DNA from 3 places in the Streptomyces sp. NPDC001100 genome. Region 3 is predicted to be linked to each of the others. Evidence: predicted binding sites of a transcription regulator. Region 3 holds the regulator's gene; each other region holds the start of a gene.
What was found. Region 3 encodes HspR, which represses chaperone genes until heat shock. Its sites were predicted from a motif close to TTGAGNNNNNNNNNCTCAA; they were not measured.
Positions count from the first base shown of each region.

Region 1 (10,384 bases), on a different contig from region 3:
CTGCGGGCGCCGGCGCGGGGACCGCCGGAGCCGCGGGTGCGGCAGGAGCGGCCGGGGCCGGGGCTACGGGTGCGGCCGGGGGAGTGGAGGTCCCTGCGGCCCCCGCGGCCGCAGTACCCGCCGAAGTCGAGGTCGGGGCGGCAGCCGCGCCCGGCTTGTAGTCGGCGAAGAAGTCCCACCAGGCTCGGTCGACCGAGTTCGGATCCTGGAGGTACTGCTGATAGATCTCGTCGACGAGCCACTCGTTGGGACCGAACGCCGCCGCGGGATTCTTACCCGCGGCTTGGTCGGACTCGGTCGAGATGGTCGAGTTACTGGGGGACTGTGACGACACGGCGGCAACCGCCCTCTTCCGCTTCACAAGGTGATGGACAGCGGGAATTAAGGCTACGCCCCCATGACGGCCAAGGTCAGGTCGGGCCGGTCCATCGTCGTGTAAGTCACACCGGAAAGTGTGTTTCGGGGGCTGAAATGGCGGGAAACAAGCGTGGTTCCGCTACAGAGGGGGTGTCTTGGTGCGGGCCGGGCGCACGAAGGGCGCGGGCCTGTGCCTGATCACACGTGTCCGTCAGCGCGGACCGCCGTGGATCTTGGGGCTCCGGGTCGAACTTTACGTCAACTTGGCACGGATGACAGTCCCGGAAGAGTGACGATAATCCTGCAGCCACGGTCGGATTCGGCCACGCCGATCCGGCCGCCGTGCAGGTCCACCGCCCAGCGGGCGATCGCCAGGCCGAGGCCCGTACCGCCGTCGCTGCCGGGTCCGTGGGGCGCGCTCACCGCTCCCCGGTTGAACCGCTCGAAGATGTGCGCCCACTCCGCCTGCGGGATGCCGGGCCCCTCGTCCAGGACCTCCAGCTCCAGCGACTCCGGCAGCGCCCCGCGCCGCGCCTTGACCGTCACGCGCCCGTGCGCCGGGCTGTGCTTCACCGCGTTGTCGATGAGGTTGGCCACGACCTGGTGGATGCGCTCGGGGTCCGCGAGCGCGGTCAGCTCCGGCGGGGACACGTCCAGGTGCAGATGGACGTCCGTGCGGGTGTGGCTGCCCGAGCCGGAGGCGATGCCGGCGCGTGCGGAGGCGACCATGTTGGCCTCCTTGAGCACGCCCGAGAGGTACGGCCACACCTCGAAGCGGCGCGTCTTCAGCGGTACGACGCCGTTGTCCAGGCGGGAGAGGTCGAGCAGCGTCTCGACGAGACGGCCCAGGCGCTCGGTCTGCTTCAGCGCCGTGCGCATGGTCTCCGGGTCGGCGGCCGAGACGCCGTCGACGACGTTCTCCAGTACGGCGCGCAGGCCCGCGATGGGGGTGCGCAGCTCGTGCGAGACGTTCGCGACGAGTTCCTTGCGCTGGCGCTCCTGGGCCTCCAGCTCGTCGGCCATGACGTTGATCGTCTCGGCCAGGTCGCCCAGTTCGTCGCGGCGGTTCTCACGCACCCGGCGCGTGTAGTCGCCCCGCGAGATGGACCGGGCCACCGTGTTCATCTCGTCCAGCGGCGCGGTGAGCGAATGGGCCACGAACTGCGTTATCAGCAGCGTGGCGATCATCGAGAAGACCGTGATGAAGCGCAGCTCCGTCGCCGTGCGCATGGCGATCATCATCAGCCCGGTGGTGATGAGCACCGAGATGACGACCAGCGCGCCCAGTTTGGTCTTGATCGAGAACGGGCGTACGCCGCCCCAGGGCTCCCCGGGGCTCCTCCGTGACGTCGGCCCTTCGTTCATGGCGTTGGTGTCTCCAGTGCGTAGCCGACGCCGTGCACCGTGCGGATCCGCTCGGCGCCGATCTTCCGGCGCAGTGCCTTGATGTGGCTGTCGACGGTACGGGTGCCGGAGGCGTCCGCCCAGTCCCAGACCTCGGCGAGCAGCTGCTCGCGGGAGAGCACGGCACGCGGGGTGTTCGCCAGGCAGACCAGCAGGTCGAACTCGGTGGGCGTGAGATGCACGTCCTCGCTGCGCACCCGTACCCGGCGCTGCGCGTGGTCGATCTCCAGTTCGCCCAGGCGCAGGATGCCCGAACGCGGGGTGGAGGCGGCCACCACGGCACGCTCCACGCGGCGCAGCAGGACGTGCACCCGCGCGGCCAGCTCCCGCATGGAGAACGGCTTGGTCATGTAGTCGTCGGCACCGACGCCCAGCCCGACCAGCATGTCGGTCTCGTCGTCGCGCGCGGTGAGCATCAGCACCGGCACCGGACGGGCGGCCTGCACCCGGCGGCAGACCTCCAGGCCGTCGAAGCCGGGCAGCATGATGTCGAGGATCAGCAGATCGGGCTGCCAGGCCTCGGCGGTGTCGACGGCCGAGGGCCCGTCGCCCGCGGTCTGTACGAGAAATCCCTCGGCGCGCAAACGGGCCGCGATGGCGTCGACGATCGTCGCATCGTCCTCGACCACGAGCACCCGGCGCTGCGCGCCCGGCGTGGCCGTGGCCGTACCGTTGTGGGAGGTGTGTGTCTGCTCCATCGCCCGCCCCTGAAGTGTGCTTTCCGGAACCAGTGGGGTGATCCCATGACTGCGCTTGACGCTTGAATGATCTGCGTCAGGCAAGCAGGGTACGGGCAGCGGCAACCCCTTTGCTATCCAGGTCGTACGGCGAGGTGCACCACGTCGGGAACTCCTCGGGCAACGGGGATCTCTTCGGTACGCACCTGTTGGAACCCGGCATTCCATAGTGTTCGCTCAAATTCCGGAGAGGGCTGCGCCGACCACACCGCGAGCACCCCGCCAGGCCTCAACACCCTTGTGCAGCTTGCGAGTCCGGCCGGTGAGTAGAGGTTTTCGTTGCTGTCGGTGACGGTCCAGTCGGGCCCGTTGTCGATGTCGAGGCAGAGCGCGTCGAAAGTGGCGCATGTCTCATTGACGAATGCGACCAGATCCGTTTTCAGAATGTCCGTGCGAGGGTCGGCGAGAGCGGCCGCGGAGAGCTCGGACAGCGGTCCGGAGCGGTGCCATTCGACGATCGCGGGCTCCCGCTCCACGACCGTGATCCGGCCCCAGCGGGGGTCGGCGGCGGCGTGCGCGAGCGAGAAACCCACGCCCAACCCGCCGATCAGCACGTCCGGTTGGGGCCGCCCGTCGAGCGCGGCGTACGCGGCGTCGACCAGCAGCCGCTCCGAGCGCCCGTCCGAGGTGTCCATCAGGAAGCACCCGTTGGCGATGATCTGCAGCAACTCCCCGTGCCGGCGCAGCACCACCTCGCCGTAGGGGCCCTCGCGACGGTCCAGGACAACGGGAGTGTCGTACGCGGTGGTCATGCGCTCCATTTTGGCAGTTTCACCGGAACGGGCGGCGGGATCGGCCCCTTGTGGACGCGTGAGAAGCCTTGGAGGTTGCTGTGAATCGGCTCTCGCGTGGCGTCGGTCATAGACAGCGACAGGTGGGACGGCGAAGGGTGGGCTGAAACGGAAGGAGCCCCTCACGGTGGAACGGACCGCGACGGCCGATACCCAGGTCTCCGCCACGCCCCCGGGCGTGCCTTCGGCCGGGGAGGACTCCTCTCTGCTGGACGCCATGCCAAGACAGCGCGAAGTGGCGGAAACGGCCTGGGGGTTGAGCCGGCCGGCGGTCTCCGTCTCGGCGTCCACCCCTGCCGTTCCCCGCGCACCGCGCGTCCCCGGCCTGCTGCGCCTGCTCCGCCCCTGGCGGCTGCTGCCCACGCCCACCGGGACGCCGTTCACCTTCGGTTACGGGATGCTGCTCGTCGTCACCTCGCTCATCGCGCAGTACGCCTCTCCCGCCCTGGTGAACCAGCTGCACCAGGCCTCCAGCACCGATGTCACCCACCTCGTCCGCGACCCGTTCCTGGTGCTGGTCGCCAGTGCGCTGTGGATCGTCGGCGGGGTGATGTCGCCGTACGCGATCCTCTTCCTGCTGGTGCTGACCGCGCTGGAGCGGCGGATCGGCGGGATGCGGGCCGCCGGGGTGTTCCTGACCGGGCACATCCTGGCCACGCTCGCGACCGAGGGCACGGTGGGGCTGGCCGTGTTGGCCGGGCACCTGCCCGACACCTCGCTGCACCGCCTCGACTACGGCATCAGCTTCGGCGTCGCCGCGAGCACGGGAGCCCTGGCGGGTCTGCTCAGGCCCTGGCTCGGACTGCCGCTGCTCGCCCTGTTCGGCTGGACCCTGGTCACCGACCTGATCGCGTTCACCGACCCGATGACCAACTGGGGCCACCTGATCTCGCTCACGATAGGCGTCGTGACCTGGCCGCTGATACGGCGCCGGCAGCGGGACGGGCGGATGGTCCGGTTGGCTTGGGTCGAGGTGGCGGGGACGGACCGGGTCGAGGTCGGCCGGGTCTAACTCCCTGCCCGCCTGGCCGAGTTCAGCCCCTTCGCCAGCGCCGGGATGCCAAGTCGCGCTTCCTGCGCGGGGGTTGCCCCGTGCAGCCTGTTGGTGAGCTGGTAGGGGTCGGCGCGCAGGTCGTAGTACTCGCGGAAGAGCACCTTGCCGTCGCCGTCCGTGGGGCGGCCGTTGTTGTCGAGACGGCTGCGGTAGTACTCCGTGTACTGCTCCGACTTCCCGATGTACGTCGCCCAGGTGTGGATGGGCTCCTTGTCCTGCCGGTTCCACCACCACTCGGCGAGCAGGTGGTCCCGGTCGCCGGTGCCGAGGAGCGAGTGGCCGTCGTGCGGCGTGTCCGGGGTGATGCCGGCCGCGTCGAGGAGGGTGGGCGCGAGGTCGACGTGACCGGTGAGGCGGTCGTCCGAGGTGCCCCTGTCCAGCCCTCGGGCCGGCCACGACAGCTGGAACGGCACCTCCAGACTCGGCCGGTACGGCACCGACTTGCGCAGCCAGCCGTGGTCGCCCCAGCACAGCCCGTGGTCGCTGGTGTACAGCACGAGCGTGTTCTCCAACTGGCCGAGCGCGCGCAGCTGGTCGCGGAAGTCGCGCATCGCGTCGTCCACCGACAGCAGGGTCCTCAACTGGCGGGCGCGCAGGGCCTGTCCGGCGGCCAGACCGTGCCCGGCCCTGCGCAGGAACGCCGGCTTGTCGGCCTTGTCGGTCTCGAAGACGGACGGCCGCCCCGGCCACTCGGGGACGCGGGCGCGGGCGTACTTCTTCTCCGGGATGTTGAACTCGTGGGCGCTGCGCGTGGCGACGTAGGCGAACCACGGTCGCCGGTCCGTGCGGGAGCTCTCCAGGAAGGCGAGGGCGCGGTTCTTGATGACGGTGGTGTTGTAGCCGGGGATGTTCCGGACGGTCCCGCCGTCGTTGTAGTGGCCGTTGTAGTACGCCACCGGTTCCTGGAGCAGCCACTCGTCGAAGTGGGGCGGGTTGTCGCCGGTGTGCCAGTAGTTCAGGTACTTGCCGAACAGGCCCGTGCGGTAACCGGAGTCGTGCAACTGCCGCTGCACCGTGGTGTGTTGGTCCAGGTGGTAGGGGTGGCGGGTGTCCAGGACACCGTGGTTGTGCGCGTAGCGGCCCGACATGATCGAGGCACGGGAGGGCGCGCACAGCGGGGTGTTGGCGTGCGCCCGCTCGAAGGTGACGCCGTGGTCCCCGAGCCAGTCGACGGTCTGCGGGGTCGCCCATTCGGTGTCCTTGGGCTGGTCGTCCGTGACGACGAGGAGGATGTTGGGGCGGTCGTCGCCGCGGGCGCGGGTGCGGGGAGTGGGGGAGGCGAAGTTCCTTACGGGGGTGGCCGGTTCGGCGGGTGAGGCGTGCCCGTCGCCCTCTGTCGCGTCGAGGACGGCCGGGGTCGCCGCGGCCGTGACGACCACCGCGGCCCCCGCCACGACCGCACGCCTGCCGGGCCCGCGCCGCTCCTGATCTCTGTCCATGCCGTCCCCCGTATGCGTGGATGTCCCCGTATCGCGCATCTGCTCGGCTGTGAATCCGCCTGCAGTTTGCGGCAGTTGCCTATGAATGGCGTTGCGGGGGCCGGGGCTCGCCCTCAACCGTGCGGCGGCATGGGTGGTCGCCGACCCCTGCCGGAGGGGGACCCTCTCCGCGAAAGCGTGACACTTTCACCGCAGGTGTCATGCTTTCGCAGCTCGTCCTCCGTGGGCGGCGAGCATCCCCATGCGTCGGGCCAGGCCCGATCCGGCCGAGTCGGCCGGATCAGGAGTAGAAGCCTCGGCCGTACTCGTCCCGGCTCGGACCGAAGTCGTCCGGGCGATCACGGCGGAGCTCCTCGTACCGCTCCGCGAAGACATCGAGCGCCGGGTGAATCGAGCGCCGGGTGAATCGAGCGCCGGGTGAAGGGTGCACCCCAGGGTCTCGCGGATGGTCGCGAGCGCAGAGATGATCCACGTGCTCCCGGGAAGCCCCCGCCCCGTTTCCGCGTTGACCTGCACAGAGGCCGGCCCCCTCCCTCTGATCGCTCACGGCGAACAACCGGTGGGGAACAATCGAAGGCGCCCAAGCATTGAGTCGGCATAGCTCAACTTGACTGCCTAAGGGGAGATCATGGCTTCGACGTCCACACCGCTCACCCTGCCCGTGCTGCCGCTCGACGACGAGGTCGTGCTGCCCGGAATGGTGGTTCCGCTGGACCTGAACGACACCGATGTACGCGCCGCCGTGGAGGCCGCCCAGGCCGCCGCCCGGTCCGAGCCCGGAAAGCCCAAGGTCCTGCTGGTGCCACGCATCGACGGGACATACGCGAGCACGGGTGTGCTGGGCACCGTCGAGCAGGTCGGCCGGCTGGCCGACGGCGACCCGGGTGCGCTGATCCGCGGCCGCAGCCGCGTGAAGATCGGCGCCGGTACGACCGGCCCCGGTGCCGCGCTCTGGGTCGAGGGCACCGCGCTCGACGAGAGCCTGCCCGAGCCTTTGCCCGGCTCCGTTTCCGAGCTGGTGAAGGAGTACAAGGCGCTGGCCACCGCGTGGCTGCGCAAGCGGGGGGCCTGGCAGGTCGTCGACCGCGTGCAGGCCATTGATGATGTGTCCACGCTTGCCGACAATTCCGGTTACTCGCCTTTCCTGACCACTGAACAGAAGATCGAGCTTCTTGAGACCGCCGACCCGGTGGCCCGGCTGAAGCTCGCCACCCAGCACCTGCGCGACCACCTCGCCGAGCAGGATGTCGCCGAGACCATCGCCAAGGACGTGCAGGAAGGCGTCGACAAGCAGCAGCGCGAGTTCCTGCTCCGCCGTCAGCTCGAAGCCGTCCGCAAGGAGCTGCGCGAGCTGAACGGCGACTCGGCCAAGGACGGCGAGGAGTCCGACGACTACCGCGCGCGGGTCGAGGCCGCCGATCTTCCCGAGAAGGTCCGCGAGGCCGCCCTCAAGGAGGTCGACAAGCTGGAGCGGTCCTCCGACCAGTCGCCCGAGGGCTCGTGGATCCGCACCTGGCTGGACACCGTTCTCGAACTGCCGTGGAACGAGCGGACCGAGGACGAGTACGACATCCGGGGCGCCAAGGCGATCCTGGACGCCGAGCACGCCGGTCTTGAGGACGTGAAGGCACGCATCACCGAGTACCTCGCCGTACGCAAGCGCCGCAGCGAGCGCGGGCTGGGTGTCGTCGGCGGGCGGCGCGGCGGTGCCGTACTGGCCCTCGTCGGTCCGCCCGGTGTCGGCAAGACCTCGCTCGGCGAGTCCGTCGCGCACGCGATGGGACGGAAGTTCGTGCGGGTCGCGCTCGGCGGTGTACGGGACGAGGCGGAGATCCGCGGTCACCGGCGTACGTACGTCGGTGCGCTGCCCGGCCGTATCGTCCGCGCGATCAAGGAGGCCGGGTCCATGAACCCGGTGGTCCTGCTCGACGAGATCGACAAGGTGGGGTCCGACTACCGGGGCGACCCGGCCGCGGCGCTGCTGGAGGTCCTCGACCCCGCGCAGAACCACACCTTCCGGGACCACTACCTGGAGGTCGAACTCGACCTGAGCGATGTGGTGTTCCTGGCGACGGCCAACGTGCTCGAAGCCATCCCGGAGGCGCTGCTCGACCGGATGGAACTGGTCCGGCTGGACGGCTACACAGAGGACGAGAAGGTCGTCATCGCCCGTGACCACCTGCTCCCGCGCCAGCTGGAGCGGGCCGGACTCAAGGACGACGAGGTCGTCATCGACGAGAGCGCGCTGCGCAAGCTCGCCGGTGAGTACACCCGCGAGGCGGGTGTCCGCACCCTGGAGCGGTCGATCGCCCGGCTGCTGCGCAAGATCGCCGCGCAGCACGAACTGGGCGAGCGGGAGCTGCCGTTCACGGTGACCGACGCCGATCTCCGAGCTCTGATCGGCCGGCCGCACCACGTGCCCGAGTCCGCCCAGGACCCGGCGGAGCGCCGTACGGCGGTCCCCGGTGTCGCCACCGGCCTCGCGGTCACCGGAGCGGGCGGTGACGTCCTCTACGTCGAGGCGTCGCTCGCCGACCCGGAGACGGGCGCGGCGGGGCTGACCCTGACCGGTCAGCTCGGTGACGTGATGAAGGAGAGCGCGCAGATCGCCCTGTCGTTCCTGCGCTCGCACGGAGCCGAACTGGAGCTGCCCGTCGCCGACCTGAAGGACCGGGGCGTGCACATCCACTTCCCGGCGGGTTCGGTGCCGAAGGACGGCCCGAGCGCGGGTGTCACCATGACGACCGCTCTCGCGTCGCTGCTCAGCGGCCGGCTGGTCCGCACGGACGTGGCCATGACCGGTGAGGTCTCCCTGACCGGCCGGGTCCTGCCGATCGGCGGGGTGAAGCAGAAGCTGCTCGCCGCGCACCAGGCGGGGGTCACCACGGTGATCATCCCGAAGCGCAACGAGCCCGACCTGGACGACGTCCCGGCCGAGGTCCTGGACAAGCTCGACGTCCACGCGGTGACGGACGTCCGCCAGGTCCTGGAGCTGGCCCTGTCGCCCGCCACGAACGGCGCGACCCCGGAGGTTCCGGTGGCGGCGTGACGGACGCCACCGGTCAGGTGAAGGCCCGGGTCCCTTTTCACAAGGGGCCCGGGCCTTCGTCGTACGTAGGTCCCACCCTGCGAAATACTGGCGAAACTGCGGCGACTTTCACGATCAGGAAAGCAGAACATGGGTGCTGACGTGCACAAGGACGAGGACAGAAACGACAGCGGGATCCCGGATCCGGATCCCGAATACCTGTCCCTGGAACGCGAGTTGACGTTCCTCTTGCGGCGGGCCCGGGCCAACCAGGGGGAGATGGCCCGTGAGGTCCATCCCGACCTGGAGTCCGCCGCGTACGGCCTGCTGGTCCGGCTGGACGAGTACGGGCGGCAGCGGGCCACCGAACTCGCCGCCTACATCGGCGTCGGCAAGGCCACCATGTCCCGCCAGCTGCGCGCCCTGGAGGAGCTGGGCCTGATCTCCCGCGAGCCCGACCCGGCGGACGGCCGCGCCTGGCTGGTCGACGTCACCGACGAGGGCCGGCGCCGCGTCGCACACGTCCGCGAGGCCCGGCGGGCCCGCTACGTCAGCCAGCTCTCCCACTGGGACCGCCGCGAGGTCGCCGAACTCGCCCGGCTGCTCCACCAGTTGAACGGGGTCATGGAGAAGTGAACCCCGAGCGGACGCGCCTCAATCGGACACACCCCGAGCGGACGCGCCTCAATCGGACGCACCCCGAGCGGACGCGCCTCAAGCGGACTCACCCCGAGCGGACACACCCCAAGAGGACGTAGCGGCTCACAGCTCGACGTACACGACCGTCGCGTCGTCGTGCGTCTTGCTCCCGCGCAGATACGTCCGCGTCTCCGCGTCGGCCCGCTCCAGCGCCCGCACCCGGCCCACCAGCTCCGCCGCGCCCTCCTTCCGGACGAGGGCCAGGCACTCCGCCCAGTCGCCCCTCTCGAACTTCTCCACCCACCTCGTCGCCCCGTCCGTCAGGGCGGCGAGGGCGCGGACCTCGGCGCGGGGGAGCGAGCCCGTCACCGCCCGTTCCGCGACCGAGGGATCGGCGGCGGCCGTGAAGAAGCCGCCCTCCTTGTTACGGAGCGTGGCGTCGATCAGCTCGTCCGTGGCGAGAGCGGCGCGCGGCAGGCGCGAGATGCGGTCGTCCAGTACGGCGGTCACCTCGCCGGCCGGGGATTCCGCCAGCAGGGCGGAGTCCGAAAGGACCAGATATTCGATCTCCCGCGGGGACCAGCGGGCCAGCACCACGGTTGCCTGAGGGGTGCGTGGGTGAGAAAGGTCACAGGTGGCGGAGTGGGCCTCGGATGTTCGGAGGATCGCCCGGGAGAGAATCTCCGCCAGCGTCAGATCCCAACAGGAAACGGTCAGTTCGGTCAGCGCGCCGCCCAGCCGCGCGGTGTACCAGGGGACCGGATGCAGACAGCCCGTCTCCCCGCTCGGCGGAGTCACTCCGTCCAGGACGATCAGCGAACCGCCCTGTCCCGAGGCCGGAAGGCCGACGCTCGCGAAGTCCTCGTTGGGGCGGTTCGGGTCACCGGGCTCCGACACAAGTTCCGTACGCATCCGGCCAGTCTGCACGACGTCTT
Region 1 covers NZ_JBSFKO010000021.1:3,576-13,959, forward strand. Annotated here, with positions in the region: gene ACWDEW_RS27980 (multifunctional oxoglutarate decarboxylase/oxoglutarate dehydrogenase thiamine pyrophosphate-binding subunit/dihydrolipoyllysine-residue succinyltransferase subunit) at 1-334, opposite strand, end outside; gene ACWDEW_RS27985 (sensor histidine kinase) at 616-1,722, opposite strand; gene ACWDEW_RS27990 (response regulator transcription factor) at 1,719-2,459, opposite strand; gene ACWDEW_RS27995 (spermine/spermidine synthase domain-containing protein) at 2,573-3,250, opposite strand; gene ACWDEW_RS28000 (rhomboid-like protein) at 3,417-4,301, shown strand; gene ACWDEW_RS28005 (sulfatase family protein) at 4,298-5,782, opposite strand; gene lon (endopeptidase La) at 6,411-8,831, shown strand; gene ACWDEW_RS28015 (MarR family winged helix-turn-helix transcriptional regulator) at 8,961-9,446, shown strand; gene ACWDEW_RS28020 (protein phosphatase 2C domain-containing protein) at 9,573-10,361, opposite strand.
Region 1: a site for HspR is predicted at 6,370-6,388, ahead of lon (endopeptidase La). Genes of this name have one in related genera too.

Region 2 (10,384 bases), on a different contig from region 3:
GTCGGCTTCCTTGTCGTAGTCGAGCACGCGCTGTCACCCCCACCTGTCCCGTGCGGTCAGGCAGCGCCGTGGCCCGGGGCCAAGTCCTGAACTCTGTGGGCGAGTTGGAAGTCCAGGTCGGTGATCGCGCCGCCGACGCTGTGGGTGTTCACGGTGAGGGAGACGGTGTTGTAGCCGAGGGTGAGGTCGGAGTGGTGGTCGAGTTCCTCCTGGACCTGGGCGATGTGGACGACCATCGCGGTGGCCGCGAAGTGGGTGCCGAGCCGGTAGGTGCGGGTGAGGCGGTCGGCGTCGGCGGACCAGCCCGGGAGTTCCGCGAGGCGGTCCTCGATCTCCTTCTGCGACAGCGGTGCGACGGGCATGGCCTCGGTCCTTCCTGGAGGTCGGGTTCCTCTTCGGCCACTTCAGCGTGCCACAGACGGCCGGTTGCGTGCCTGGTCAGACGAGTGCCCCCGGGTGAGTCCGGTGGGCGGCTCCCCCGGACGGGTTCCTCGGTCCGCTCACGGGCGGGCCGCTTCGACTACGGTCGTGCGTATGACCATCGTCGCAACCGGTACCGGCACCGGCACCTCCGCGGGCAAAGGTGTCGGCCCGTTGCTGCGTGCCTGGCGGGAGCGGCGGCGGGTCAGTCAGCTGGAGCTGGCGTTGCGGGCCGATTCCTCGGCGCGGCACATCAGCTTCGTCGAGACGGGGCGGTCGCGGCCGAGCGAGGAGATGGTGCTGCGGCTGGCCGAGCATCTGGAGGTGCCGGTGCGGGAGCGCAACTCCCTGCTCCTGGCCGCCGGTTACGCCCCTCGTTATCCGGAAACCCCGTTGGACGACCCGGCGTTGGGCGCGTTGCGCGAGGGTCTGGAGCGGCTGATCCAGGGCTACGAGCCGTATCCGGCGCTGGTGGTGGACGCCGTGTACGACGTCGTGGCGGCCAACCGGGGCATCACCATGCTGCTGGACGGCGTACCGGAGTTGCTGCTCCAACCGCCGCTGAACGCCATGCGGTTGACACTGCACCCCGAGGGGCTGGCGCCGCGCATCCGCAATCTGGGTGAGTGGCGCGGGCATCTCCTCGCACAGATGGAGCGGCAGATCGCCCTGCACCGGTCCGAGCCGCTGCGGGCGCTGTACGAGGAGGTCGCCGCGTATCCGGTGCCGGAGGCGGCCGGCGACGACGCCGAACCGGCCACTTCCGTACCGTACTTCGCGCTGCCGATGCGGATCGAGCACGAGGGCCGGGTGCTGTCGTTCGTCTCCTCGATCTCCACGTTCAACACTCCGATGGACGTGACGGTCTCGGAGCTGGCGATCGAGACGTTCCTCCCGGCCGATCCGGCGACGGCCAAGTACCTGCGCGGGCGGGGAGACTGACGGATGATCATCCCCGAACCGCTGAGACAATGGCCGGAACATGGCACACTGCCTCCAGACTTCGGCGCGTATGGGGAGGCGTGGCGTGAGTGAGCGGCGGCCCGCGCCCACCGTGGGTCAAGTAGTGCTGGGCAGAAGGCTCCAGGAGTTGCGCGAGGCGGCCGGCATCAAACGCGAGGAGGCCGCGCAGGTCCTGCGGGTGGCTCCGGCGACCGTACGGCGGATGGAGATGGCCGAGGTCGCGCTGAAAGTGCCGTACGTACAGATGCTGTTGACCACGTACGGGGTCTCCGACGAGGAGGCGGACTCGTTCGTCGCGCTCACCGAGGAGGCGAACCAGCCGGGTTGGTGGCAGCGGTTCCACGACGTGCTGCCGGAGTGGTTCAGCCTCTATGTGAGCCTGGAGGGCGCGGCCGGGCTGATCCGTTCGTACGAACCGCACTTCGTGCCCGGCCTGTTGCAGACCGAGGAGTACGCGCGTGCCGTGATGGAGGCCGGGACGATCGGGCAGACCGGTCCGGAGACCATCGAGCGGCATGTGTCCCTGCGGATGGCGCGCCAGGGGCTGTTGGAGCGGGACAGTCCGCCGCACCTGTGGGTGATCATGGACGAGACGGTGTTGCGGCGTCCGGTGAGCATGCGCGGCGAGGTGATGCGCGAACAGCTGGACAAGCTCCTGGAGTTCGGCGAGCGCGACCGGGTCACGCTCCAGGTCGCGGAGTTCGAGAACGGCCCGCACCCGGGGACGTACGCCCCGTTCTCGCTGTTCCGTTTCGCCGAACCGGAGCTGCCCGACATGGTGTTCACCGAGTACCTGACCGGCGCCCTGTATCTGGACTCCCGTACCGAGGTGTCCGCGCATCTGGAGGTCCTCGACCACATGACGGCGCACGCCGCGTCCGCACAGCGCACCAAGGAGATCCTGCGGGAGTACCGCGAGACCTTCTGAGCACGGCCCGCACCCAGCACGTTCCCGGCACTGACGTTCCCGGCACAGCGCGGCCCGGCACACCGACCCGAACTCCCGAGGAGACGACACCGCATGACCGGATCCGAAGCCGCGCCCACCCGTATCGACACCAGCCGGCCGCATCCGGCGCGGGTGTACGACTGGTGGCTCGGCGGCAAGGACAACTACCCGGTGGACGAGGAGCTGGCGCGCCGGATCCTCGCCTCGGACGGCACGGCGGTGCGCGGGGCGCGGGCCAACCGCCGGTTCATGCACCGGGCGACGCGGAACGCCGCCGAGGCCGGGATAAGCCAGTTCCTGGACATCGGCACCGGTATCCCCACCGAGCCGAACCTCCACCAGGTGGCGCAGAGTGTCGCCCCGGACGCGAAGGTCGTGTACGCGGACAACGACCCGATCGTGCTGCGGCACGCGGAGGCGCTGCTGCACGGCGCGCCCGAGGGCAGCACCGAGTACGTGCACGCCGACGTCCGCGACCCGGACACCATCCTTCGGCTGGCCGGCGAGACCCTCGACTTCACGCGGCCGGTCGCGCTGTCGCTGGTCGCGCTCACCCACTACCTGGGCGACGACACCGCCGGCGACGACGTGTACGGCCTGATCAAGCGGTACGTCGACGTCCTCGCCCCGGGCAGCTACCTGACCCTGTCGCAGGTCACCCCCGATCTCAGCCCCGAGGCCATCGCCAAGGCGGCCGAGCACTTCCGGCGCAGCGGCACCCCGTTCTACCCGCGCTCGCTGGCCGAGTTCTCACGTTTCTTCGACGGCCTGGAGCTGCTCGGGCCGGGCGTGATCGCCGTCTACGGCTGGCGCCCGGAGGCGGAGGACGTGGCCGCCCAGGCGGAGGGCATCGTGCCGGTCTACGGCGGGGTCGCCCGCAAGGGCTGACCCGTACGGCCCGTGCCACCCGAGAGCCACGACCCGTACGTCTGCGGGTTCTGACCCGTACGGCTGCCGTGAACGGGTGCGCTCCCCTGCCCCGCCCTAGGTTCGACACCACGGGCGAGCAAGGGAGCGCAGGTGACGGACACGTGGATACCGGCCGCCGGGCCGGACAGGGGCCGTGAGACAGCCGCGGAATATCGTATACAGGATCCTGTAGCCTCCCGGGCCGGGGGCATCGGACTCGCCGCCGCACATGTCCACGCGCTGGAGGCCTGATGCCCTCGGACGCCGTGCTGTACCAGGCCGCCGCGCTCTGCCTGACCTACCCGGACGAGGACTTCCGCGCCCGGCTCCCGCTGCTGCGCGAAGCCGCGCCGCAACTGCGGGAGTTCGCCGACCACGCGGCCCTCACGCCGCCGCGGGAGCTGGCCGCGCACTATGTCGAGGTCTTCGGCTCCGAGAACCGGCACAGCCTGCACCTGAGCCGGTGGCACGGCGGCGACAGCCGTGGGCACGGTATGTCCCTGGTCGGCTTCCGGGAGCTGTACCGCGCCCACGGGCTGGAGTTCACCGGTGTGGAGCTGCCCGACTTCCTGCCCGCGGTCCTGGAGTTCACGTCCCGCACCGGCAACCTCGACCTGCTCACCGAGTACCGCACCGCGCTGGATCGACTCCGTGCCCGGCTGGCCGACTTCGGTACGCCGTACGCCTCCGTCCTGGACGCCGTGTGCGTCACCCTGCCGCGGCCGGAGCGGCAGGAATGGGAGAAGACGGACCTCTGAGCAGCGCCCCGAAGGGGCGCGGGGAACTGCGCGACCGGCCACGACGATGCCGCAGGCGAGCGACGGCCCGGGCTGCTCCTCCGGCGGAGCGTCTACGCCGCGCCGCCCTTCGCCTCTCGTTCGTCGTCGACGATCTCCGCGTCCACGACGCCTTCCTCCTCCTGGGGTGAGGTGTGTTCCGTGGGGGTCTCCGTCTGCCCCGTCTGCTCCGTCGGGGACTGCTGGCCGGCCTGGGCGTACATCGCCTGGCCCATGCGCTGGCTGACGGTGGCGAGGTTCTCGACGGCGGTGCGCAGCTCCGCGGTGTCGGACTCGCCTTCCAGGAGGGTCTTGACCTGGGTGGCCGCCGCCGCGACCTCGGACCGGGTGTCGGCCGGGATGCGTTCCTCGTTCTCGCGGACGAACTTCTCGGTCTGGTAGACGAGTTGTTCGGCCTGGTTGCGGGTCTCGGCGGCCTCGCGGCGCCTGCGGTCCTCGTCCGCGTACTGTTCGGCGTCGCGCATCATGCGGTCGATGTCGTCCTTGGGGAGCGCGGAGCCGCCGGTGACGGTCATCTTCTGTTCGCGGCCGGTCGCCAGGTCCTTGGCCGAGACGTGCATGATTCCGTTGGCGTCGATGTCGAAGGCGACCTCGATCTGCGGGACACCGCGCGGGGCGGGCGGCAGGCCGGTGAGGTCGAAGACGCCCAACTTCTTGTTGTACGCGGCGATTTCGCGTTCGCCCTGGTAGACCTGGATGCCGACCGAGGGCTGGTTGTCGGTGGCGGTGGTGAAGATCTCCGAACGCCGGGTCGGGATGGTCGTGTTGCGTTCGATGAGCTTGGTCATGATGCCGCCCTTGGTCTCGATGCCCAGGGACAGCGGGGTGACGTCGAGGAGCAGGACGTCCTTGACGTCGCCGCGGATGACTCCGGCCTGGAGGGCGGCGCCGACGGCCACGACCTCGTCGGGGTTGACGCCCTTGTGCGGGTCCTTGCCGGTGAGTTCCTTGACGAGGTCGGTGACGGCGGGCATCCGGGTCGAGCCGCCGACGAGGATGACGTGGTCGACGGCGGAGAGTTTGACGCCGGCGTCCTTGACCGCCTGGTGGAAGGGGGTCTTGCAGCGGTCGAGGAGATCGGCGGTGAGTTCCTGGAACTGGGCGCGGGTCAGCTTCTCGTCGAGGTGCAGCGGGCCGTCGGCGGAGGCGGTGATGTAGGGCAGGTTGATCGTCGTCTCGGCGGCCGAGGAGAGTTCGATCTTCGCCTTCTCCGCGCCCTCGCGCAGCCGCTGGAGCGCCATCTTGTCCTTGCCGAGGTCGATGCCGTACTGGCCCTGGAACTTCTTGACCAGGTACTCCATGACCCGCTGGTCCCAGTCGTCGCCGCCGAGGTGGGTGTCGCCGTTGGTGGCCTTGACCTCGATGACGCCGTCGCCGATCTCCAGGAGGGAGACGTCGAAGGTGCCGCCGCCGAGGTCGAAGACGAGGACGGTCTGTTCCTCGCCGCGGTCGAGGCCGTAGGCGAGGGCGGCGGCGGTCGGTTCGTTGATGATCCGCAGGACCTTGAGGCCCGCGATCTCGCCGGCCTCCTTGGTCGCCTGGCGCTGGGAGTCGTCGAAGTAGGCGGGGACGGTGATCACCGCGTCGGTGACGTCCTCGCCGAGATAGGCCTCCGTGTCCCGCTTCAGTTTCTGCAGCACGCGCGCGGACAGCTCCTGGGCGCGGTACCGCGTTCCGTCGATGGCGCCCGTGTCCGGGAAGCGCCAGTCGGTGTTGCCCATGTGGCGCTTCACCGAGCGCGCGGTGCGCTCGATGTTGGTCACGGCCTGCCGTTTGGCGACCTCGCCGACCAATACCTCGCCGTTCTTGGCGAAGGCCACCACCGAGGGTGTGGTCCTCGCTCCCTCGGCGTTGGCGACGACCGTCGCCTCCCCGCCCTCCAGCACCGCGACCACCGAGTTCGTGGTCCCCAGATCGATCCCGACCGCTCGTCCCATAGCCGTCCCCTTCCGCCAGGCGCTGCCCGATCTCCAGCACAAAACTTGAGTGGCGGAAAGTCAATGCCGCACCCGTTTTCCGGGTGCGGCATCGAGGTGCGCGAGGGGGGCCGGGGTCAGGCGGATTCGACCGTCAGCGTGATCGTCGTACCCGCGAGCGCCTGGCTGACCGGGCAGTTCTTCTTGGCGTCCTCGGCGGCGGCCGCGAAGCCGGCCGCGTCCAGGCCGGGGACCTCGCCACGGACGGTGAGGTGGATGCCGGTGATGCCCTCGCCGGGCTGGAAGGTGACGTCGGCCTTGGTCTCCAGGCGGGTGGGCGGGGTGCCCGCGCCGGTGAGGCCGTGCGACAGCGCCATGGAGAAGCAGCTGGAGTGGGCGGCGGCGATCAGTTCCTCGGGGCTGGTCTTGCCGTTGGCCTGCTCGGCGCGCGACGCCCACGTCACCGGCTGCACACCGATGCCTGACGAGTCGAAGGTGACCTCGCCGCTGCCCTTGATGAGTTCGCCTTCCCAGACGGTGTGTGCGGTGCGCGTGGTTGCCACGGTGATTCCTTTCGAAGCGGATGTCGTTCGGAGCCATCCGATCACATTCAGGTTCAGCGCACCCGGAAGACCGGTCCACGGGGGGTGAACGGCAGGCGAGCACCTTGCGGAATCAGATAGGCGTGCTCGCGCCGCACCCTCAGTACGTCGCACCAGCCGTCGGTGATGACGAGGACGGGCGCCGCCGGCGGGAAGTCGTCGGCGCGGTGCAACAGGTCGATTCCGGGCTGCAGTACGGTCCCGCCGCGCCCGTGCACACGCACCCGGCCGGCGATGTCGGTGACCGGCACGTAGCCCGCGTCGTGCGGGGCCGCGTCGCAGAACACGACCCGGGCGGCCGGTACGTCACGGGCCTCGGCGTACGAGGCGATCGCGCCCAGTGCCTTGCCGAGGAGGCTGTGGTTCATGGAGCCGGAGGTGTCGAGGACGACGCCGAAGGTGCAGCGGGCGACCTCCTCGGGCGGGAAATAGTGGCCGGCGCGCGGGATGTCGGGGGTGGAGGACTGGCGGCGCGAGGGACGGGCGTACGACCGTACGGGTTCCGGTCTGGGCACGAACTCGTCGAACCAGCGGGCGAGTTGGGCGTCCCAGGGCAGGGGCGGGTGGCTGAGGGCGCGGATCTCCTCGACCAACCCGCCGGGCAGGAAGCCGCGTTCGTGCTGCTGGTGCAGGTCCAGGCCGCGGGCGAGGCCGCGCCGGTAGAACTCGTCGAGGTCGACGTAGTCGCGGGCGCTGCCGAGCGGCCCGCCGAGGATGTCGCCGGTGCCCTTGCCGCGCAGGGTGGCCAGGCGGCGGGTGCGGCGCAGGTCGGCGGTGATGCGGTCGTAGACCTCCTCGGCGGAGAGGTCCTTCAACTCCGGGTCGTACAGCAGGCCTTCGGGCATCGTGCCGATGTCCATCTCGCGCAGCCAGCCGTTGACGACGTAGTCGGCGGCGACGTTGAAGAGGAACGGGTCGCGGGTGCCGCAGCGGTCGCCGTGGCGCAGGGCGGCGTGCAGCATCTCGTGGGCGAGGACGAACCGCCATTCCTCGGCGTCGAACTGGCGCAGCGGGTTGATGTAGATCTCGGCGGCCTCGGTGTCGACGGCGGCGACCGAGATGCCGTGGGCGCGGGCGAGTTCGGCGTCGGCGACGAGGGTGATCCCGGCCGCGATGCCGCCGAGCAGCGGGTAGTGGGAGACGAACCAGCTCAGGGCGCGTTCCCAGGGCTGCAGCCGGGTGGGGCCGCCGTACATCGAGTCGCGGCGGCCGCCGGCGAGGTCCATGGCGACGGACATGGTGCGGGTGAGGGCGCCGGCGAAGGCGATCTGCCAGTCGACGGGGTTCCCGGGCCAGCCCTGCCACGGTACGAGCCGCTGGTCGGGGGCGCCGCCTGCCGTACCGCAGTGTTCGTAGGCGGCCGGGATGCCGTCGCGGCGCCAGCGGGCGGCGAGTTGTTCCTCGTCGCCCGAGGGGTAGGCGGCGGGCAGGTCCTCGGGGGTGCGGCCGATGGGGAAGGTGAGCAGGAAGCGGTTGACGACGACGCAGCGGGCGGCGAGGTCGAAGCGGTCGGGCTGTTCGCGCTCGCCGTTGGCGCCGGGGACGTGGCCGAAGCCGAGATGGATGAGCGCGTGCGCGATCGCCCAGGCCCATTCGGCGGGTTCGGCGAGGCGGGTGGGGTGCGCGTGGAGATACCCGTTGGAGTTGACGAGCACGAGTCCGTCGCGGGGCGCGGCCCGGCAGTCCTCCTCCCGGCACAGCTCGAAGTCGATCGCGGCGAGCGCGGGGTTGGCCCACACGAGCTTCAGCCCGGCGGTGAAGGCCTCGGTCGCCGGGTCGGGCTTCTTCTTCTCGGGGTCCTTCTTGCGGGTGCGGCTCACGGGCCGGCCTCCGGCATCTGTGCGGCGCCGAACTCCGGTGCCCGCAACGCCAGTCCAGGTACGTGTGTCACCGGCGTGCCTCCACCAGCCGGGGCATGTCCCGGGCCGCCTCCACCAGGAACCAGGCCGGGAGGACCGGGTTGCCGTCGTCGTCCGAGGCGATGACGCTCTGGGCCACCTCGACGGAGATCTCGGCGAGTTGGACGAGGAGGGACTTGGCGCGGTACGCGGTCTGCCGGCCGTTCGCCGACAAGTGGTCCTTGCTGGCGGGGAGTTCCTTGATGAGGCGGCCCCGGAAGGACTCGGCGAGGTAGTAGAGGAGGTCGCGGTCCTCGGTGCGGCCGGGCCAGCGGGCGTCGCCCTTGAGGACGGCCTCGATGCCGAAGCGGCTGCGAACGATCTTGACGTAGCCGCAGAACGCGACCGCGTGCGCGGGCGTCAGGGTGCCGTGCGCGACGACCTTGAGGGTGTCCTCGTCGAGGTCGGGCCCGAAGGAGCCGAGCGCGTCGGAGAGCATGTGCCAGGAGCGGGGCGTGGAGAAGGGCTCCTCGGTCTTCGGCGGCTTGGACCACAGGTGATCGGGGCGGTCGGTGAGGTGGTCGAGGATCCACGGGTGGATGCCGTTGGCTGCGGCCCACGTGAGCCAGTCCTTCGGGGACGCCTCCAGGTGGACGTGGGTGAGCCGGTTGACCAGCGCGGAGGCGATCGGGCGGGCCAGCGCGTTGTCGGTCGCGCGGTTGCCGGCGCCGATCACGATGGAGCCCTTGGGGAGTTCGTAGGTGCCGATGCGGCGGTCCAGGATCAGCGAGTAGAACGCCTTCTGCACATCCGGTGTGGCCGCGTTGAGTTCGTCCAGGAACAGGCAGTACGGCTCGTCGCGCGCGATGGCCTCCGGCGGGCAGAACACCGACCGTCCGTCACGGATCTGCGGTACGCCGATCAGGTCCTCGGGTGCGAGCTGGGTGCCCAGCAGGCTGACGCACTCCAGTCCCAGCGACTGGGCGAACTCCCTTACCAGGGAGGACTTTCCGATGCCGGGCGCGCCCCAGAGGAAGACGGGGCGGACGGTCGCGAGACCCAGCAGCAGTTCGGGGATCCGGGCGGGAGTGACGGTGACGGCAGCCTGCAAGGCAGCGGCTCCTGAAGGAGGTTCGGGGTGGGGAGACTCGAACAGTGTGTGCTCACGAACCGCCCGCCGCAGCCCATTTTCAGGCGACCCGCTCCTCCGGCCCCGCCGCCAGCGGCACCTGGGGGCCGTTCAACTCCCGCAGCCAGCGCCGCAGTACGCGGTGCACGTGCTCGGCGCCGACGAGGTCCTCGCCGTCCTCGACCGGTGCGGAGAGGGTGCGCGGCGACAGCAGGAACGGCCTGCCCTGGCAGCCGCCGAGGCCGCCGTGCGAGCCGATCTGCTCCTCGAAGGCAAGGACTTCGCCCTCGGCCGGGTCGTACCAGGAGTTGACCATGATGTCGGCGGTGTGCGGGAAGGAGTGGGTGCGCCGGACGGCGTCCGCGACGCCGGGGCCGAAGTCCGCCAACGGGTCCTGTTTGTCGTCGAGTTCGGCCACCGGCAGCTCCGCGCCGTGCGCGCCGAGGACGACTCCGCCGTGCTCCGCGCTGCGCACCAGGACGAAGCCGACACCGGGGTGGTTGGCGAGGGTGGTGAGGAGTGCCGGGTGGCGGGCGTCGATCTCCTCCTTGGTCATGCGGTGCGGCACGTCCGGGAAGGAGACCAGGCCCAGGTTGCCGGAGGCCAGCACGATCGGCTCCGAGTGCCGACCGGAGTGGACCTGCCGCTCGTCGCCGTCCTTGGCGGGCCTGCGCAGCGCCGCGCGGACGGCGGCGCGGGCCTCGGCGCCGCTGTGGGTGCGGCGGGCCCGGCGCGGCACGGGCAGCCCGCAGCCCGCGCGCACGAGGTCGCCGAGGGTGAGGCCGTAGCGGCCCTGGAAGGTTTCGCCGGGGCTCTGGCCGTGGTCGGAGAGGACGACGATGCGGTACGGCCGCGGGGCGT
Region 2 covers NZ_JBSFKO010000001.1:351,106-361,489, reverse strand. Annotated here, with positions in the region: gene ACWDEW_RS01655 (class I SAM-dependent methyltransferase) at 1-27, opposite strand, end outside; gene ACWDEW_RS01650 (4a-hydroxytetrahydrobiopterin dehydratase) at 57-362, opposite strand; gene ACWDEW_RS01645 (helix-turn-helix domain-containing protein) at 535-1,362, shown strand; gene ACWDEW_RS01640 (helix-turn-helix domain-containing protein) at 1,448-2,311, shown strand; gene ACWDEW_RS01635 (SAM-dependent methyltransferase) at 2,405-3,220, shown strand; gene narJ (nitrate reductase molybdenum cofactor assembly chaperone) at 3,493-3,999, shown strand; gene dnaK (molecular chaperone DnaK) at 4,092-5,975, opposite strand; gene ACWDEW_RS01620 (OsmC family peroxiredoxin) at 6,092-6,517, opposite strand; gene ACWDEW_RS01615 (vWA domain-containing protein) at 6,571-8,376, opposite strand; gene ACWDEW_RS01610 (ATP-binding protein) at 8,444-9,505, opposite strand; gene ACWDEW_RS01605 (alkaline phosphatase family protein) at 9,585-10,384, opposite strand, start outside.
Region 2: a site for HspR is predicted at 6,021-6,039, ahead of dnaK (molecular chaperone DnaK). Genes of this name have one in related genera too.

Region 3 (10,384 bases):
CCACACCACCCGCGTGTCGTACGCCCAGGCGGCCGTCTCCTCCCACAACGAGGTGCGGATGACCCCGCTGACGCTCCCCGGCCAGACCACGCTGGACGCGCGCGTCACCGTCAACCCCACGACACCCACCTGGTCGTACTGGGACTACTGGGGCACCCAGGTCACCGGCTTCGACCTCATGGACCCCCACGCCGACCTCACGATCACCGCGTCGAGCCTGGTCGAGACGTCCCCGCCGGAGGCACTGGGCGCAGCGCCCAGCTGGGCGGAGGTCACCGAACGGACCACGAACTCACGCCTGTTGGAGTTCATCGGCCCCACCGTCCGTACGACCGTCCCGCCCAAGCTGCTGAAGAAGGCGCGCAAGGCGGCCGTAGGACTCGACCCGCACGAGACCGCTGTCGCCGTCTCCGCGCTCGTCGCCGACCGGGTGGCCTACCTCCCCGGTGTCACCGGAGTGAACACCTCCGCCGCCGAGGCCTGGGAGCAGGGCGCCGGCGTCTGCCAGGACATCGCGCACGTCACCATCGCCCTGCTGCGGGGCCTCGGCCTGCCCACCCGCTATGTCTCCGGCTACCTCCACCCGGAGCGCGAGGCCGAGTTGCACCGCCCGGTGGCCGGGCAGAGCCACGCCTGGATCGAGTACTGGGCGGGCGACTGGTGCGGCTACGACCCGACGAACCGGACCCGGCCCGACGAGTCCCATGTGGTGGTGGGGCGGGGGCGTGACTACGACGACGTGACCCCGCACAAGGGGATCTACCGGGGGGTGGCGGGCGGGCCGCCGGAGGTGACGGTGGAGTTCACGCGGGTGGCGTGACGGACGTCAAGTGTGCGGTGCCTGTTCCGACTTCGTGGAAATTCCCCCGGCCGGCGCCCCGAGTCACCACACTTGGGTGCACGGGGGAGGTGTGCCATGGAGGTACTGCTGGGACTGGCTCCGGACGGCGCCGCGGACCAGGAGGAGGCGGAACGGTTCGTGGGCCGGCTGCGGGCCGAGCTCCGCGGGCTCGACATCGACGCGCCGCGCGTGCACGCGTCGGCGTCCGGCGACGTGCCGCCCGAAGGGGCCAAGGCGGTCGACCCGGTGACCGTCGGGGCCGTGGTGCTGGCCCTGAGCGCCTCGGGCGGGGTCCTGCCCATGCTCGTCGAGACCCTGCGGGACTGGCTCGGCCGGCAGTCCGCCCGGCACCGCGTCTCGGTCACCATCGACGGCGACACCATCGAACTGGAGCGGGCGTCCGCCGACGAACGCCGGGAACTGGTCGAGGCGTTCGTCCGCCGGCACGGATCGGACGCCGAGTAGCCGTGGGGCGGAAACTGGCCCTCCTGATCGCCAACTACACCTACGAGGACGAGGGGTTGCGCGGGCTGACCGCGCCCGCGCACGACGCGGAAGCGCTCGCCGAGGTGCTGCGCGACCCGGACATCGCCGGGTTCGACGTCACCATCCTCGTCAACGAACCCCATCACCGCATCGGCGAGGCGCTCGGCGCGTTCTTCCACGGCCGCCGCCACGACGACCTCACCCTGCTGTACTTCACCGGCCACGGCCTCAAGGACGACGAGGGCCGGCTCCACCTCGCCGCGGCCAACACCCGCCGCGACAACCTCCTGTTCACCTCACTGCCCGCCGAACAGATCGACCGGGCCATGAGCGGCTGCATGTCCCGCCGCCAGGTGCTGATCCTCGACTGCTGCTACAGCGGCGCCTTCCCCGCGACCGCCCGGCTCACCAAGGGCGACGCCGACGTGCACACCCTGGAGCGGTTCCACGGCCGCGGCCGTACGGTGCTCACCGCCTCCGACGCCACCCAGTACTCCTTCGAGGGCGACCGGGTCAGCGGCAGCGCCCCGCAGTCCGTCTTCACCCGCCATCTGGTGCGGGGCCTGCGCGACGGCAGCGCCGACCTCGACGGCGACGGGGACATCACCCTCGACGAGCTGTACTCCTACGTCCACGACCGGGTCGTCGACGAGATGCCGCAGCAGCGGCCCAAGAAACAGGACGACGTCGAGGGCCGTATCGTCATCGCCCGGAACGTGAACTGGGCGCTGCCCGCGCAGATCCGGGTCGCGCTGGACAGTCCGATCGCCCTGGTACGGCTCGGCGCGGTGGAGCCGCTGGCCCATCTGCGCCGCTTCGGCAACGCGACGGTGCGCCGGCGCGCGGAGGAGGAACTCCGGCGCCTGACGGAGGACGACAGCCGGAGTGTGTCGGGGGCGGCCGCGTCGCATCTCCAGACCGCTGGGCCTGTCGTCGGGGCCCCGGTGCCGGCACCGGTCCCGGTCGCGGCTCCAACACCCGCCCCCGCACGGCCCGTTCGGGCCCGCCCGGCGTCCGGCACCGAGTTGTGGAGCTTCCAGACCGACAACTGCGTGCGGTCCACGCCGACCGTGGTGCGCGGGGTGCTGTCGCTACGCGGGGTGGTGTATGTGGGCGGCGACGGCGGCTCACTGCACTCTCTGGAGGCGGACACCGGGGAGCGGAGGTGGAGCCGCGCGCTCAACGCCGGGCCCGTGCGGTCGACGCCAGCGGTCCTCGGCGATCTCGTGTACACCACTGCGGGCCGGATGCTGTACGCGACCGACGCGGTAACCGGAGAGGGGCGCTGGGACTTCGGCGAGAGGAGGGGCGATGTGTCCGCGACAGTGGGAGTCCTCACCGACCGGGTGTGTGTCAGCAACAGCGGCTCCTTGTTCGTGCTCGACGCCGAAACAGGAACAAAGCGCTGGAACTTCACCGTGGGCATGACGCCGCATCGATGGGTGGTGATGGACGGTCGGCTGGCGATCGTCGGCAACACGGGCAGCCACGTGTACGCCCTCGACGTCGTCGGCCAACGGAGGACGTGGGGCACCCGCGTCGCCGACGGCCCCGTCTCCGGCGCATCCGCACTGTCCGACGGAGTCCTTTACGTCGGCAACCAGCGCGGCGAACTGCACGCCCTCGACACCTCGAACGGGCAGCGGAAGTGGCGCCACGACACCGGAAGCGCCATCCAGGCCGCCCCCACGGTCGACAACGGCACGGTCTACGTCGGCAACGACGACGAGCGCCTGTACGCCCTCGACGCGGCCACCGGCACGGTCAAGTGGCGCTTCACGGCCATGGCCCCCGTCCGCACCACCCCGGCCGTCACCCACGCCACCGTCTACTTCGGCAGCGACGACGGCAACGTCTACGCCGTGGACACCGACACCGGCCGGGAGCGCTGGCGCTTCCCGACCGGCGGGCCCGTCGTCTCCTCGCCCGTCGTCGCCCACGGAGTGCTCTACGTGGGCAGCGACGACACCCGGCTCTACGCCGTCAGGGCCGCCGACTGAACCCGTCCTGCCTCGGCCCTACTTCAGCCCGTCCGCCGCGCAAGCCGACTTGTACTTGCTGGTGCAGATGTCGGAGATCTTGTAGATCCCGTCCGCGACCACCGTCGTCTTGATGTTGTCCTTCGTCAGCGCGACCACGGACACCAGCTGCGAGGGGATCTTCTTGTTCGTGGGGCTGTCCACCGAGTCACGGGTGAGGGCGTCGAACTCGATGTCCTTGCCCTGGACCTTGGCGACCGCGATCTTCGCGGCGGCCTCGGCCAGGTCGGGGTACGGCTTGTAGACGCTCATGTACTGCTCGCCGGTCACGATCCGCTGCACGGCGGTGAGCTCGGCGTCCTGGCCGGTGATGGGCGGCATCTTCGTCACGCCCGCGTTCTGCAGGGCCTTGATGATGCCGCCGGCCATGGCGTCGTTGGCGGAGTACACCGCGGCGATGTTGTCCTTGCCGAGCTTGTCGATCGCCTCGGTCATCTCCTTCTGGGCCACGTCCGGGTCCCACTTGTCGGTGTTGTAGCTCGCGGCGACCGTCACCTTGCCCTGCAGCTCGGACAGCGCCCCCGCCTTGAACACCCCGGCGTTGGGGTCGGTCGGCGAGCCGTTGATCATGACGACCTTGTCGGAGCTGTCCACGTTGCTGCCCAGCGCCTCGACCAGGGAGCGGCCCTGCACCTCGCCGACCAGTTCGCCGTCGAAGGAGACGTACGCGTCGATCGGCCCCTCGGCCAGGCGGTCGTAGGCGATGACCGGGATACCGGCGGCCTTGGCCTTCTTCACCATGCTCAGGATGAGATGCGAGTCGACGGCGTCGAGCACGATGACGTCGACCTTCTCGTCGATCATCTTCTGCATCTGCTTGTCCTGGACGCTCGCGACACCGCCGGCGTTCTGGTACTCGGCCTTGCCCTTCTTGTCGGTGAGTTCACTCACCGTGGACTTGATGATCGGGTAGTCGAACTCCGCGTACCGCGTGTTCGTCTTCTCCGGCATCAGGACGCCCACCGTGATGTCGTTGCCCTTGGCCGGGGTGGCGTCCGAGCTGCTCCCCGACGAGTTGAGCACGCCACAGGCGGCCAGGGGCAGGGCCAGCGAGGACGCGGCCACGGATATGGCGATACGACGCATTGGTGAGCTCACTTCTGGTGCCGTCCGGACGTGGGTGCAGCGTTGCAACCCAGGAGACTGAAAAGCCAACGCGGCTGCGGCCACCGGCGTCAAGCGGAACTACTTAACGAGATGGCAACACCACGTTCCGTTTGGATGTGGAGACCTTGCGGAATCCCATCCAAACGCTCTTTACCGACCCTCCACCCAACGGGAGTTCAGGAAAGGGCAAAGATCGCCACAACCGTGCAGGGGCCCGGAGGCGGGTGAGCCTCCGGGCCCCTGCACGGTTGTCGGCGCGTCAGTCCGAGGACTGCCGCTTCGGCCGCCACACCACCAGCGCGCTGGTCTGCTGGACCTCCTGGTACGGGACCAGGTCACGGCGGTAGGAGGCGTGCACGGCGGCCTCGCGCTGCTGGATCGCCGCCGCCGCTCCGTCGACCGCCGCCTGGAGTTCGGCGACGCGCTGCTGGAGCGCCACGACCTGGTTCTCCAGCTCGATGATGCGCTTGATGCCGGCCAGGTTGATGCCCTCGGTCTGCGACAACTGCTGGACGGTGCGCAGCAGTTCGATGTCGCGGGCCGAGTAGCGCCGGCCGCGCCCGGCCGTGCGGTCCGGGGAGACCAGGCCGAGGCGGTCGTACTGGCGCAGCGTCTGCGGGTGCAGACCGGAGAGCTGGGCCGCCACCGAGATGACGTAGACCGGGGTCTCCTCGGTCAGCTCGTACGGGTTGCGTCGACGGCCGTCCATCTCTCTCATGCTCCCTTCGCGGCCTGGAACAGCTCCGCCCGCGGGTCCTCGCCCGCGGTCGCCTCTCTGTACGCCTCAAGTGCGTCACGAGCATTCCCCGTGACGTCCTTGGGAACACTCACCTCGACGGTCACGAGGAGATCGCCCCGGGTGCCGTCCTTGCGGAAGGCGCCCTTCCCGCGGGCCCGCATCGTACGGCCGTTGGGTGTGCCCGGCGGCAGCTTCAGCGTCACCGGCGGCCCGCCCAGGGTGGGCACCCTGACCTCGCCGCCCAGTGCCGCCTCGGCGAACGTCACCGGGACCGTCACCGTCAGGTTGTCGTCCTTGCGGCCGAACACCGGATGCGCGTCGACGTGCACCATGACGTACAAGTCGCCCGCGGGACCGCCCCGTTCACCCGGTGCGCCCTTGCCGCGCAGCCGGATGCGCTGGCCGTCCGTGACCCCCGCGGGGATCCGGACCTGCATGGTCCGCGAGGACTTGGCGCGTCCGCTGCCCTTGCACTCGGCGCACGGGTGCTCGGCGATCAGGCCCCGGCCCTTGCAGTCCGGGCACGGGTCCGTGAGCGAGAAGCCGCCGCCGGAGCCGCGCGCCACCTGGCCGGTGCCGACGCAGGTCGGGCACACGCGCGGTGTGCCGTTCTTGTCGCCGGTGCCCGAACAGGCCTTGCAGGGCTGCTGCGAGGACATCCGCAGCGGCACCGTGGCCCCTTCGATGGCCTCCGTGAAGCTGAGCGTGACCTCGGACTCGATGTCCTGGCCGCGCCTTGGCTGGGTCCGGGTCGTGCCCGCGCCGCCCCGGTTGAACAAGCCGCCGAACACGTCCCCGATCCCGCCGCCGAATCCGCCGGCACCCCCGGCGCCGCCGCCCTGGGCGCCACCTCCGAAGAGGTCGCCCAGGTCGAAGTTGAAGTTGCCGGCGCCCGCGCCGCCCGGCCCCGGGCGGAAGCCGCCGTTGCCGAACAGCGCGCGGGCGTCGTCGTACTCCTTGCGCTTCTTGGGGTCACCGAGGATGTCGTTGGCCTCGGAGATCTCCTTGAAGCGCTCCTCGGCCTTGGCGTTGCCCTTGTTGGCGTCCGGGTGGAACTCGCGGGCGAGCTTGCGGTACGCCTTCTTGATCTCGGCCTCGGTGGCGTCCTTGGGCACGCCGAGGACCTTGTAGTAGTCCTTCTCGATGAAGTCCTTGGTGCTCATCCTCGACGTCCCTCCTTCCGCCCGGTGTCTGCCCGCCCGGTGTGTGCGTCAGCCCTCCTCAGGGCCGTTGTCCTTCTCGTCGCCGGCCTCGGACTCGTCCTCGGCCTTGACCGCCTGCGCGCCGGGCTGCGGTTCGGCCACGGCCACCCGCGCGGGGCGGATGGTGCGCTCGCCGATGCGATACCCGGGCTGCAGGATCGCCACGCAGGTCGTCTCGGTGACGTCCGGCGCGTACGAGTGCATCAGGGCCTCGTGGATGGTCGGGTCGAAGGGCTCGCCCTCCTTGCCGAACTGCTGCAGTCCCATCTTCGCGGCGACGGTCTCCAACGACTCCGCCACGGACTTGAAACCGCCGACGAGTTCCCCGTGTTCCCGCGCGCGGCCGATGTCGTCGAGGGTGGGCATCAGCTCGGTCAGGAGGTTCGCGACGGCGATCTCCTTGACCGTGACCCGGTCCCGCTCGACCCGGCGGCGGTAGTTCTGGAACTCGGCCTGGAGCCGCTGGAGGTCCGCCGTGCGCTCTTCGAGCGCCTTGCGCACCTGGTCCAACTGGGCCGTCAGACCGGCGATCTGTGCACTTGATGCGTCCCCGGCCGGGGCCGCCCCCTCTCCCGTGGAGGAGGAGGCGGCGGCCTGCGGCTCGGCGTCGTCGGGGGTGGCGCCGGAGGGGACGTCGGGCTTCTCTTCGAAGCCCGGGGTCTCCTCCGTCACGCGGCACCGTCCTTGCGCTCGTCGTCCACGATCTCGGCGTCCACCACGTCGTCGTCCGCCTTGGGCGCCTCGGCACCCGGGGCGTCACCGCCCGCGGCCTGGGAGGCCTGGGCGTCGGCGTACATGGCCTGGCCGACCTTCTGCGAGACCGCGGCGACCTTCTCGGTGGCGGTGCGGATCTCGGCGGTGTCCTCGCCCTTGAGCGCGGCCTTCAGCTCCTCGACGGCGGCCTCGACCTCGGTCTTGACCTCGCCGGGGACCTTGTCCTCGTTGTCCTTGAGGAACTTCTCCGTCTGGTAGACGAGCTGCTCGCCCTGGTTGCGGGACTCGGCGGCCTCGCGGCGGCGGTGGTCCTCGTCCGCGTACTGCTCGGCCTCCTGGCGCATGCGGTCGACCTCGTCCTTCGGCAGCGAGGAGCCGCCGGTGACGGTCATCTTCTGCTCCTTGCCCGTGCCGAGGTCCTTCGCGGTCACGTGCATGATGCCGTTGGCGTCGATGTCGAAGGAGACCTCGATCTGCGGGACACCGCGCGGGGCCGGCGGCAGACCGGTCAGCTCGAACATCCCGAGCTTCTTGTTGTACGCCGCGATCTCGCGCTCGCCCTGGTAGACCTGGATCTGCACGGAGGGCTGGTTGTCCTCGGCGGTGGTGAAGATCTCGGACCGCTTGGTCGGGATCGTCGTGTTCCGCTCGATCAGCTTGGTCATGATGCCGCCCTTGGTCTCGATACCGAGGGACAGCGGGGTGACGTCGAGGAGCAGGACGTCCTTGACCTCGCCCTTGAGGACACCGGCCTGGAGGGACGCGCCGATGGCGACGACCTCGTCCGGGTTGACGCCCTTGTTGGCGTCCTTGCCACCGGTCAGCTCGCGCACCAGCTCGGCGACGGCGGGCATACGGGTGGAGCCACCGACGAGGACGACGTGGTCGATCTCGTTGATGGAGATGCCGGCGTCCTTGATGACGTTGTGGAACGGCGTCTTGCAGCGCTCCAGCAGGTCGGCCGTCAGCTGCTGGAACTGGGCGCGGGTGAGCTTCTCGTCCAGGTGCAGCGGGCCCTCGGCGGACGCCGTGATGTAGGGCAGGTTGATCGAGGTCTCGGTGGAGCTGGACAGCTCGATCTTGGCCTTCTCGGCGGCCTCGCGCAGACGCTGGAGGGCCATCTTGTCCTTGCCCAGGTCCACGCCGTGGCCCGCGGCGAACTGCTTCACCAGGTAGTCGACGACCCGCTGGTCCCAGTCGTCACCACCGAGGTGGTTGTCGCCGTTGGTGGCCTTCACCTCGACGACGCCGTCACCGATCTCCAGGAGGGACACGTCGAAGGTGCCGCCGCCGAGGTCGAAGACGAGGATCGTCTGGTCGTCCTTGTCGAGCCCGTACGCCAGCGCGGCGGCCGTCGGCTCGTTCACGATGCGCAGGACGTTCAGGCCCGCGATCTCGCCGGCCTCCTTCGTCGCCTGGCGCTCGGAGTCGTTGAAGTAGGCCGGGACGGTGATGACCGCGTCCGTGACCTTCTCGCCCAGGTAGGCCTCGGCGTCACGCTTCAGCTTCTGCAGGATGAAGGCGCTCATCTGCTGCGGGTTGAAGTGCTTCCCGTCGAGCTCGATCTTCCAGTCCGTGCCCATGTGGCGCTTCACGGAGCGGATGGTCCGGTCAACGTTCGTGACCGCCTGGCGCTTGGCGACCTCGCCGACGAGCACTTCGCCGTTCTTGGCGAAGGCGACGACGGACGGCGTGGTCCTGGCGCCCTCTGCGTTGGTGATGACGGTGGGCTCGCCGCCTTCAAGAACGCTGACGACGGAGTTAGTCGTGCCCAGGTCGATGCCGACCGCACGTGCCATGGTTGATTCCTCCAGCAATGACTTGAGTGGAACGGACTCAAGTGTGCACCACACTCATCGCTGGGTCAACAGAGCTGAGTCGAGCAGACTCAACTCTTATCCGTTCCTTACACGCAACTGGGCTCTGACCTGCGTAGACGCGGCACGCCGCACCCCGTAGACATTGACTTTAAGCAGTCCGAATACGACGACCAGGGCCCCGCCCGCCACCCACATCACGGCGGATTCACCCGCCCACCCGTTGTGCACGAGCACTCCGACGAGCACTCCGGAGAACCCCCCGACCCCGAGGAGCACCACCGCCCCCTGCGGAGTGAGCCCCAGCCGCCGCAGCCGGTGGGCGAGATGGTCCGGGCCGCCCCGCAGCAGCGCCCGCCCGGCCAGCCGCCGCGACAGCAGCACCAGGACGGCGTCCGCGCTCGCGAGGGCGGTGAGCGCGAACAGCACGCCCGCACTGGACGCGAGATCGTGTCCGCTCCGGGCGACCACCGCCGCCGAGGCGAGCACGAAGCCCGTGAACAGCGACCCGCACGCACCGAGCGCGATCCGCGCGGGATGCCAGTTGTGCATCAGGAACCCGGTGAGCGCGGCGGCCAGCACACTCAGCAACACCGCGAGCCCGTCCATCACTTCCATCGCGGCACAGGCCCCCACCCCGAACGCGGTGACCACCCCCACGGTCCCGGCCAGCCCGTCGGCGTGGTCGAGCCCCTTGAAGGCGGCGGCGACGAACACGATCCAGGCCGCCGCCGACAGGCCGCCGGGCACCCCGAGTTCCCCGTACGGCACGACACAGGCCGCCGCCACCGCCGTACCGAGCACCAGGACCCGTGTCTTCAGCCGCCACACGTCGGCGACGAGCCCGAGCACGGCCACGGCGGACCCGGCGACCAGCAGGCCGCCGACGTCGTCGCCCAGTGGCGCGACGCCGGTCCAGTCGCACCCCCAGGTGACCGCGGCGACGGCGATCACGACGGCCAGTCCCCCGAGCAGCGGTACCGGGCGCGTGCGCCGTCGCCGGTCGACGATCCGGGCACGCAGGGCGGGCACCCGGAGCAGTGCGGCGAGGAGGGCGGAGAGGAGCAGGGCGGTCGTGGCGGCGAGAATCCCGTAGAGCACGGTTCTAAATTAGACGCAAATGTACCAATTCAGTACGAATAACACGATCGGATCGTCACAGGTTTTTAAGGCGACCCTCAGCGACATAGATCACCGCACGGCTGGCTACAGTGCGACAGAGAATGGGGGTAATCTCGGTCGGACCGATTAAGTTACCGCTTAGTAATGTTCTGGGTTCGGTAATGACCCCTCGCAGGCCCGAGGAGCCCTGAAATGCAACTCGCCGCGATCATCGTGTCGCTGGTTCTGATCGTGGTCGGTGTGGCGCTGTTCGCCCGCGCCGTCCTGCAGATCTACACCTTCATGCGACTCGGCCAGAACGTGCCCGCGGGCACCCG
Region 3 covers NZ_JBSFKO010000008.1:11,826-22,209, reverse strand. Annotated here, with positions in the region: gene ACWDEW_RS13535 (transglutaminase family protein) at 1-820, shown strand, start outside; gene ACWDEW_RS13530 (effector-associated constant component EACC1) at 917-1,306, shown strand; gene ACWDEW_RS13525 (caspase, EACC1-associated type) at 1,309-3,327, shown strand; gene ACWDEW_RS13520 (sugar ABC transporter substrate-binding protein) at 3,346-4,452, opposite strand; gene ACWDEW_RS13515 (heat shock protein transcriptional repressor HspR) at 4,733-5,182, opposite strand; gene dnaJ (molecular chaperone DnaJ) at 5,188-6,375, opposite strand; gene grpE (nucleotide exchange factor GrpE) at 6,424-7,086, opposite strand; gene dnaK (molecular chaperone DnaK) at 7,083-8,927, opposite strand; gene ACWDEW_RS13495 (MraY family glycosyltransferase) at 9,024-10,046, opposite strand; gene ACWDEW_RS13490 ((Fe-S)-binding protein) at 10,260-10,384, shown strand, end outside.